3 regions of the Nocardia callitridis genome follow, and region 2 is predicted to be linked to each of the others. Evidence: riboswitches for the same ligand, from Rfam matches in the RefSeq annotation. Region 2 holds a riboswitch; each other region holds the start of a gene.
The links. Region 2 has a riboswitch for cobalamin ahead of ABEA50_RS11110 (ABC transporter substrate-binding protein). Riboswitches for the same ligand answer to the same signal wherever they lie in the genome.
Positions count from the first base shown of each region.

Region 1: it holds a riboswitch for cobalamin, as region 2 does, so the genes downstream of both, cobN (cobaltochelatase subunit CobN) here and ABEA50_RS11110 (ABC transporter substrate-binding protein) in region 2, are expected to answer to the same signal.
Region 3: it holds a riboswitch for cobalamin, as region 2 does, so the genes downstream of both, metE (5-methyltetrahydropteroyltriglutamate--homocysteine S-methyltransferase) here and ABEA50_RS11110 (ABC transporter substrate-binding protein) in region 2, are expected to answer to the same signal.

Region 1 is NZ_BAABJM010000002.1:875,927-879,199, forward strand. Features, by position in the region: gene cobN (cobaltochelatase subunit CobN) at 1-1,868, opposite strand, end outside; cobalamin riboswitch at 1,902-2,024, opposite strand; gene ABEA50_RS12790 (TetR/AcrR family transcriptional regulator) at 2,001-2,630, opposite strand; gene ABEA50_RS12795 (MFS transporter) at 2,760-3,273, shown strand, end outside.
Region 2 is NZ_BAABJM010000002.1:505,659-508,931, forward strand. Features, by position in the region: gene ABEA50_RS11100 (DinB family protein) at 1-243, opposite strand, end outside; gene ABEA50_RS11105 (helix-turn-helix transcriptional regulator) at 351-1,304, shown strand; cobalamin riboswitch at 1,378-1,555, shown strand; gene ABEA50_RS11110 (ABC transporter substrate-binding protein) at 1,567-3,231, shown strand; gene ABEA50_RS11115 (ABC transporter permease) at 3,243-3,273, shown strand, end outside.
Region 3 is NZ_BAABJM010000002.1:1,935,520-1,938,792, forward strand. Features, by position in the region: gene ABEA50_RS17555 (pyruvate carboxylase) at 1-968, opposite strand, end outside; cobalamin riboswitch at 1,227-1,446, shown strand; gene metE (5-methyltetrahydropteroyltriglutamate--homocysteine S-methyltransferase) at 1,593-3,273, shown strand, end outside.

The DNA.
Region 1 (3,273 bases), 370 kb from region 2:
GCGCGCATCAGCGTCCAGATCTGCTGGCGGATGGCGGGCAGTTTCGCGGGGTCGAGCGCGGAGATATTGGCGTGCTCGTCGAGTAATTGCTCCAGCCGCGCGATATCGCCGTAGCTTTCGGCGCGTGCCATCGGCGGGATCAGGTGGTCCACCAGGGTGGCGTGCGCGCGACGCTTGGCTTGCGTGCCCTCGCCGGGATCGTTGACGAGGAACGGGTAGATCAGCGGCAACTCACCCAACGCCGCGTCGGTGCCGCAGGAGGCCGACATGCCGAGGGTTTTGCCAGGCAGCCATTCCAGGTTGCCGTGCTTGCCCAGGTGCACCATCGCGTCGGCCGCGAAACCCGCCGGGGCACTGAGCCAGCGATAGGCGGCCAGGTAGTGGTGGCTCGGCGGCAAATCGGGATCGTGGTAGATGGCGACCGGGTTCGCACCGAAGCCGCGCGGCGGCTGCACCATCAGCACCACATTGCCGAAACGCAAAGCGGCGATCACGATCTCGCCCTTCGGGTCGGCGGAGCGATCCACGTACTGCTCGCCCGGCGGCGGCCCCCACGCCTCGATCACCGCCGCGCGCAGATCCTCGGGCAGGGTGTCGAACCATGCGGCGTACTCTTCGGCGCCGATGCGAATCGGGTTGCCTTCCAACTGCTGCGCGCTCAGCCAGTCCTGGTCCTGCCCGCCCGCCGCGATCAGCGCGTGAATGAGCGCGTCGCCGTCGCGCTCCTCCAGACCGGGAATCTCGCCCGGCTCGCCGAGATAGTAACCCGCCGAACGCATCTCGGTGAGCAGTCGAATCGCGCTGGCCGGGGTGTCCAGGCCGACCGCGTTACCGATGCGCGCGTGCTTGGTCGGATAGGCCGAGAGCATGAGCACCACCCGCTTGCGCTCGGCCGGAATGTGACGAAGGCGCGCGTACCGCACCGCGATGCCCGCCACCCGTGCGGCTCGCTCAGGATCGGGCACGTAGGTGGACAGCCCGTCGGCGTCGAACTCCTTGAACGAGAACGGCACCGTGATGATGCGGCCGTCGAACTCCGGCACCGCCACCTGCGTGGCGACGTCGAGTGGCGAAAGCCCGTCGTCGTTGGCGGCCCACTGCGCCCGTCCACTGGTCAAGCAAAGGCCTTGCAGGATAGGCACGTCCAGGTCCGCCAGCACGCCGACGTCCCACGCTTCGTCCTCGCCACCCGCCGAGGCGGTAGCCGGTTTGGTTCCGCCCGCCGCCAGCACGGTGACCACCAGTGCATCGGCCCGACGCAGTGTGTCGATCAGCTCCGGCTCCGCCGTGCGCAGCGAGGCGCAATACAACGGCAGTGCCCGCGCACCCGCCTGCTCGACAGCCAGGCACATGGCCTCGATGTAGGTGGTATTGCCCGCCAAATGCTGTGCGCGGTAATAGATCACCGCGACGGTGGGGCGGTCGACCTCGTGCGGCGCCGCCGCACGCTCGAGCTCGCCCCAGCTCGGCAACTGCACCGGCGGCTCGAAACCGTGGCCGGTGAGCAACACGGTGTCGGACAGGAAGTTGTACAGCTGACGCAGATTGTCCGCACCACCCGCGGCGAGGTAGTTGTGCGCGTCCGCGGCGACACCGCCCGGCACGGTGGAACACTCCATCAATTCCGCGTCCGGCGCGAGTTCACCGCCGAGCGCGACCATCGGGACGCCGCTCGCGCGCACCGCGTCCAACCCCGGTTCCCATGCTCGTTTACCGCCGAGAATGCGCACGATCACCAACTCGGCGCCGTCGAGCAAGGCGGGCAGGTCCTCCACCAACAGTCGGGCGGGATTGCCCCACCGGTAGCGTGCGCCGCTCGCGCGCGCGCTCAGCAGATCGGTGTCGGAGGTGGACAGCAGCAAAATCACAGGTGACGGCCTTCCTCGGGTTACGCGCCCATCGGGGGTTGCTGCTCGCCGGAGAGGGTCTGGCTGTTCACAGTGGCGCGACCGCACCGGATTTACACCGGTTTCCTCGTCGCCCGCCGAGCACGGCAGATGCTACCCGTCGGCCCGCGGTGCCCGATCCGCCTGCCCACCACGCACCGATCGCGCGGCGAGGAAGTCATCGACGATCCGCGCGCAATCGGCGGGCGTCGTCGGGGAGATGCCGAGCAGCCGCACGAACACGATCGGGCCGATGAGCTGCGACAATACCTGGGTGGTGTCGAATTCGCCGAGCTGGTCACGCACCTCGGGAGCATCGAAGAGCTGATCGAAGGGCACGCGGTATTGCTCGATGAGCCGTTGCCGCAGCACCGTCAGTTCACTCACGTCGCCGGTGTCGGTGCCCTCGCCCGTCGCGAGCCACGCCAACGTCGAGATCTGGAGGGGCACGTTGTCGACCACCTCGGCCTGTCGAACCAGCAGATCGATCAACCGTTCGCGTAGCGGGCCCTGCGGCGCCGGCTCGATACCGGGGGGCAGCAGGCGTTCCAGCGTGGCGGCGCGCAGCCGGACGACGCTGTCGAAGTGCCGGTAGAGAGTCGTGCGGGCGACCTTCGACATGCGGGTGACCGCCTCGATCGTCACCGCTTCCACCCCACCGGATGTCAGCAAGCTCGCGGCGGCGTCGAGCAGCCTGGTACGCGAGCGCGCCTTGCGTGGATCCATGTCGGCTGCACCGGTCATGGTCATGAGTTGCGCCGGTCCCCTCTCGAACTCGCCTGCGTCTGTTGTTGTTCCGCGACTTATGATACTGATAGTAGCGTAGCGATACTGATAGTCCTGTTAGCTCTGTCATGGTACTTCGGAGGCTCGATGGAACTCACCACGACCCGCCTCTCCGCCACGCAACGGTGGACGCTCGTCGTCGCCAGTCTCGCGGTGACACTGGTGATCGCGTCGATGGCGGCGCTCTACACAGCCCTCCCGGAGATCGCGGGCGCGACCGGCTCCACCCAGAAGGAGCTGACCTGGATCATCGACGGCTACACCCTGGCGCTGGCCTGCCTGGTACTGCCCGCCGGCGCGCTCGGCGACCGCTACGGACGCCGTGTCGTACTGATCGTGGGACTCTGCGTGTTCGCGGCCGCGTCTTCGGTGCCGTTGCTCGTCAACGATCCGACCTGGCTGATCGGCACCCGCGCGCTCGCCGGTGCGGGCGCCGCGTTCGTGATGCCATCGACGCTGTCACTGCTCACCGCGAGCTTTCCCGAGGAGCGCCGAGGCGGCGCCATCGGCCTGTGGGCGGGAATGGCCGGCGCCGGAGCCATTCTCGGCATCATCGGTTCGGGGCTCCTGCTCGAATACTGGTCGTGGACGTCGATCTTCC
Region 2 (3,273 bases):
ATCGAAGTCCTTCATGCCCGAATTGTCACCACGGATGATGCCGACCCAGTTGCGTTCGACCTCGGTGACGTGCTTGATCAGGCCAGCCACACACAACTCGCTGACGGTGGTGCGCGCCGCGGACTGCTCGTCGGTGAGGTTCTGGGCAGTGTGCCGCAGGAAGAAGCGTGCCTGGTTCAACTCGGCGAGCAGGTCGTCACGTTCGGTCGAGGTGGTCGGGTCGACGGGCGTTGTCGAGGTCATGGTCAGCCTTTCGAACTGGGGATTCAATGGTCGGTTCGTGCGTCGATGGCTACGCTATGACCTATTGCGGTCACTTTCTGTCCGCAATAGCGGGAAGACTGGAAAATATGGCGAACACCAGCGTCAGGACACTGCGACTGCTGTCCTTGCTACAGACACACAAGTACTGGCCGGGCATCGAACTGGCCGATCGGCTAGAGGTTTCGGGGCGAACCCTGCGGCGCGATGTCGAGCGGTTGCGCGAACTCGGATACCCGGTGCAGGCGCATCGGGGTGTCGACGGCGGCTACCAGCTCACGCCGGGTGCCGCGCTGCCGCCCTTGATGATCGACGACGAGGAAGCGGTAGCGCTGGTCGTCGGCATGCAGGCGGCCGTGCACGGGACCGTTGAGGGGCTCGCGGAACCCTCGGTTCGGGTGCTGGCCAAGGTGATTCAGGTGCTGCCCCCGCGCCTGCGTCAACGCGTCGACGCCTTGCGCACGATGACCGTGCCCGCGGCGTGGAGCGCACCGGACGGCCGGGGTACGGATCCGGTCGCGCTCACCACCGTCGCCACCGCGTGCCGCGACAATGAGCGTCTTCGATTCGATTACACCGCCGTGGGCGGTCGGCGAACGCAGCGCCACACCGAGCCGCATCGCCTTGTCGCACTGGGTCGCCGGTGGTATCTCGTCGCCTACGACCTCGACCGGCACGGCTGGCGCAGTTTCCGGTTGGACCGGCTCGTCGACCCGTCGGGCGACGGTTCTCGGTTCCGTCCGCGCGAACTTCCCGCCGCCGATGCCGCCGAATTCGTCCGTGCCGGAATGGATCAGGCGCGCCGGCCCCACCGGATCGAGGTGGTGGTCCGTGCGCCCGCGCAGTATGTGCGCGAGCGCATCGGCCGCTGGTGCACCGTGGAGACCATCGATCTGCGCCACTGCCGAGTCCTGATGAGCGCCGACTCCATGGAATGGCCGATCATGGGCCTCGGCACGTTGAACGCGGAATTCGACGTGATCGAGCCGGAGGCACTGCGCGACGAGCTCCGGGCCTGGGGCGCCCGCTTCGCCCGCGTCTGAACGACGTCGCGTGCTCGAACGGGCCCGGCGGCGATCGTTCCGGCATGGCATGCGCGCCTCGGGCAGCAAACCGACGAGACGGCTGATGCTAAGTTCCTTGCGCAGGGAACACCGGTGCGAATCCGGGGCTGTCCCGCAACTGTGACCGAGTAGCAAACCTTCATCCGATGGCCACGACCTGCCTGGGTTGGAAGGCCGAAGGCGAGTGTTGATCCGGGAGCCAGGACACCTGCTCCGCAGTTCAGGATCGAATTTCACGAGGATGAAGATGCGAGTGTTCACTCGCCGCGCTCGGCGTCACGCCGTGCGGCTACCCGACCATGCCCGCGATGTCCTACCGCGTCGGCGTTCCACCCGTGCCGTCATCTCGGCCGCACTGCTCGCTGTCGCGATGGTGTTGCCCGCCTGCGGGGCCGGTGATACCCCGACAGACGCGGCGGCCGCCGCGCACCGATTACGCGAGTCCGGTGACGGCACGCTGACGATCTACAACTCCTACAAGATCGCCGGGCTCGACCCGATCGGCACCGGAACGAACTGGCTGTTCGACTGGGGCGTGGCGGAGAATCTGTTGCAGGTCGCCGAGGACGGCACGGTCCAACCCTGGCTGGCCCGCGACGTCTCCCGCGACGGCGACACCCGCTGGGTGGTGACCTTGCGCGACGGTGTCACCTTCCAAAACGGCGCGCCCGTCGACGCTCCCGCTGTCGCCGCCGCGCTCACCAGGCAGATCGCACGGTCCTCGGCGGCACAGGTGTATTTGGATCCCGCCACCACCGCGACCGTCGAAGGCGGAAAGGTCGTGCTGACCACGCCGCGACCCAACGCCATGGTGCCCGCGGCGCTGGCAGCTCGCGACAACTCCTTGCAGATCTACGATGTCGCGGCGATGGCGGCCGCGGGCGGTGATTCGGCGAAGATCGTCGGCGCCGGTGCTTACTCGGGGCCCTACGAGATCACCGAATGGTCGCCCGACAATCTGGTTTTGGCTCCCTATCCGCGGCATTGGGAGGGCCCACCGCCGCTGCGGGGCGTCACCGTGCGGGTGGTCCCCGACGAGCAGGCGCGCCTGGCCGGCGTGCGCAGCGGCGAGGCCGATATGGCGTTCTATCCGTCGACCTCGGCGCAGCTCGAACTCCAGGGTGACTCCGACACGCACGTGTTGTCGTCGCCGGAGGCGTTGCAGTCGCTGTTGGTGGAGATGAACGCCAAGGCGGGGATTTTCACGGATGTCGCGGTGCGCAAGGCCTTCGCCGCCGCCATCGACTACGAGGCCGTCGCCGCCGATGTCGGCAACGGCCAATTCGAGGCGGCCACCGGGCTCTATCCGCAGAACATGCCGTTCGCCGTTGCCGATCAGGTGCACGACCTCGATGCGGCCCAACGGCTGCTCGACGATGCGGGTTGGCGGACCGGACCCGACGGAATCCGGCAGAAGGACGGACGGAAACTGGTGGTGCGCTTCGTTACCCAGGCGCAGGGCCCGGAGACCAATGATGTGGCGATCGCGATTCAGGATCAGGTCGCCAAGGCCGGATTCGCGTTGCGCATCGACAATGCCGAGGACTCCGCCGAGGTGAAGAAGGACCCGACGGCGTGGGAATCGTCGGTGGCGCTCAGTGGTTCGCTCTCGGGCACCGCCGATCCCGTCCAGCCGTACCTGGTGCGGTGGACCACCGGTGGTTCGTCCAATGCGCAAGGTGTCGCGAATGCCGAGATCGATGACATCGGCCGACAACTGCGTGGTGAATTCGATCCAGGGCGCCGCGATCAGCTACTGGAGCGCGCGCAGCGAATTCTGGTGGCCGAGCAGGCCTATGTTGTCGCGGGCACCTTCAAATACTTCACGGTGGTGACCGGGCCGGAGTGGGCCGATTACACCGTGTCGAACGTGCGACGCCACATCACCAGCCGCACCGGCGCCTGACGGCGGCACCGATGCGTGTTCTCACCCTGGCACGGCACAGGG
Region 3 (3,273 bases), 1.4 Mb from region 2:
TCACGCAGCGACTCCCCCGCCGCGATCCGCATTTGCGCCTGCACCAGATCGACATCGGTGATTTCCTCGGTCACCGTGTGCTCCACCTGAATACGCGGATTCATCTCGATGAAGACGTGGTTGCCGCGCTCATCGAGCAGGAACTCCACCGTGCCGGCGCAGCTGTAGCCGATCTGGCGCGCGAACGCCACCGCGTCCGCGCAGATGCGCTCGCGCACCGCGGGATCCAGGTTCGGCGCGGGTGCGAGCTCCACAACCTTCTGATGCCGTCGTTGCACCGAGCAATCTCGTTCGAAAAGGTGAATCACCTCGCCGTGGCGATCGGCGAGAATCTGTACCTCGATGTGGCGTGGGTTCACCACCGCCTGCTCGAGGAACACGGTCGGATCGCCGAACGCCGACTCCGCCTCGCGCGAGGCGGCCTCGATCGACTCCCGCAGCGATTCCGGCTCGGCTACACGACGCATGCCACGTCCGCCGCCACCGGCCACCGCCTTCACGAAGATCGGGTAGTCCAATTCCGCCGAGGCCGCGAGCAATTCGTCGACGTCGGCACTGGGCGCACTCGAACGAAGCACGGGAAGCCCCGCGGCCCGTGCCGCATCGATCGCACGCGCCTTGTTGCCCGCCAGTTCGAGCACGTGCGCGGAAGGACCGATGAAGGTGATGCCCGCACGATCACACGCGGCGGCGAGATCGGGGTTCTCGGAGAGGAATCCGTAACCGGGGTAGATGGCGTCGACGCCCGCCGACACGGCGGCATCGATGATCGCGTCGATCGAGAGGTAGGCCCGGACGGGGTGGCCCTCCTCGCCGATCTGGTACGCCTCGGCCGCTTTCAGTCGGTGGACCGAATTACGATCCTCGTACGGGAACACGGCGACGGTCCCGATGCCGAGTTCGTACGCCGCGCGGAAAGCACGGATCGCGATCTCACCACGGTTTGCAACCAACACTTTCGAGAACATTGATTCAAGGTACCTGGCGCTCAGCCCAGGCACTATAGGCAACTCCCGATCTCGCCGATCTTCACAACCGAACATGGCAGCGTTGCGAAGTCCGGGTGACATGGCGGAAACATCCCCCACACGGGCCGTGCGCTGGCACGACTGCGCCCGCGCGCTGGGTGACCGGACACCGGGCGCGGGCACCGCGTTCGAACGCCTATGCTCGAGGGTGCAGCTGGTTCACCGAAGCGCGTACGAGATGGAGCCCCTACGTCGTGCGGAGGTGCCGAGCCCGATCGTCCGCAGGACGAAACGGTGAAGAGGGAACCCGGTGGGAATCCGGGACTGTCCCGCAGCGGTATGCAGGAACGACCACCGTCATGACGCACTGAGAGCACGGCACGCGCGAGCGGGTCGCTCGGGAAGCGACGGTCAGTAGGTCGGCCCGTAGGGGTCGGTGCCTGTGAGTCCGAAGACCTGCCAACTGTGCCGGATACGCCGTATCCGGCGGCCACCGCCTCGTGGATATGGGCGCGCGGACCACTACTTCGATGTGTCGGGCTCCCCTACCGGGTTCTCCGGCGGGTCGAAGGGTTCTCCGCACGCCCCGGCGATGGTCTGCTACCTCAGCACTGGAGAAGCCACATGACTGTTTCATCTCAGAAGCCGTTCACCGCAACAGTTCTCGGACTCCCACGGGTCGGCCCGCGGCGTGAGCTCAAGCGGGCCACCGAGTCCTATCTCGCGGGCAGGATCGATGCCGACGCGCTGCACGCCGTCGCACGGGACCTGCGGCGTGATCAGTTCGCCGAACTACTGGCCGCCGGCCTCGACTCGATCCCGGTAGGCACGTTCTCGTACTACGACCAGGTACTCGATACCGCCGTGTTGCTCGGCGCGTTGCCGCCGAGGGTCGCGGATATCGCGGATCCGCTGGATCGGTATTTCGCCGCCGCGCGCGGTAACGACACCGTCGAGCCGTTGGAGATGACCAAATGGTTCGACACGAACTACCACTACCTGGTGCCCGAGATCGGCGCGGACACGACGTTCTCGCTGAATCCGGAGAAGGTACTGCAGGAGCTGCGTGAGGCGATCGAGCTGGGCGTACCGGCTCGGCCGGTGGTGGTCGGGCCGATCACCTTCCTGAAGTTGGCCAAGTCCGCCACCGGATCACCGCTGGACCGACTGGGCGAGTTGGTCGGGCTGTATCGCGAATTGCTGCGACTGCTCGCCGAGGCGGGCGCGCAGTGGGTACAGCTCGACGAACCGGCGCTCGTCACCGATCTGACGGCGGACGAACTCGACGCGGTGCGCACCACCTACGCCGAATTGTCCTCGGCGGCCGAACGTCCCGCGATCCTGGTGGCCACCTACTTCGGTCACCCCGATGCGGCGTTGCCCGCCCTGGCCGGGACCGATATCGATGCGGTCGCACTCGATTTCACCGCGGGTGTCGATGTCGCCGCGGTGGCCGAGGTCCCCGCGTTGGCGAACAAGCTGTTGGTCGCGGGATTGGTCGATGGACGCAATGTCTGGCGCGCCGATCTCGACCATGGTCTTGCCATGCTCGCCACCCTGCTCGGCAGTGCGGACAGCGTCGCGGTATCCACCTCGTGCTCGCTGCTGCACGTGCCCTACACCCTGGCGGTGGAGACCGGGCTGGAGGAGCGGCTGCGTTCGTGGCTGGCCTTCGGCGCGGAGAAGGTCGCCGAGGTGCGGCTGCTCGCGACGGGGCTGGCCGAGGGTCCCGAGGCGATCGGCGCCGAATTGGCCGCCACGCGTGCGGCGTTGGCCTCGCGTAAGGCGGATCGCCGGCTGGAGGATCCACAGGTGCGTGCCCGACTGGCCGGGCTCGACGCCGAGGCCCTGCGTAGGGCGCCCGCCGAGGAACGCAGGGCGCTGCAACGGGATCGACTGCGACTGCCGTCGCTGCCGACCACCACCATCGGGTCCTACCCGCAGACCTCGGCCATCCGGTTGGCCAGGGCGGCGCTGCGCAAGGGTGAGATCGATCAGCAGGAGTACATCCGGCGGATGCGCGCCGAGATCGCCGAGGTGATCGCGCTCCAGGAGGAACTCGGCCTCGACGTGTTGGTCCACGGCGAGCCGGAGCGCAACGACATGGTGCAGTACTTCGCCGAGCAACTCGATGGCTTCGCGGCGACCGAGTTGGGCTGGGTCCAGTCCTACGGCACCCGGTGCGTGCGTCCGCCGATCCTGTTCGGGGACGTGGCTCGGCCGACGGCGATGACGCTGGACTGGATCACCTACGCGCAGTCCCTGACCGAGAAGCCGGTCAAGGGCATGCTCACCGGGCCGGTGA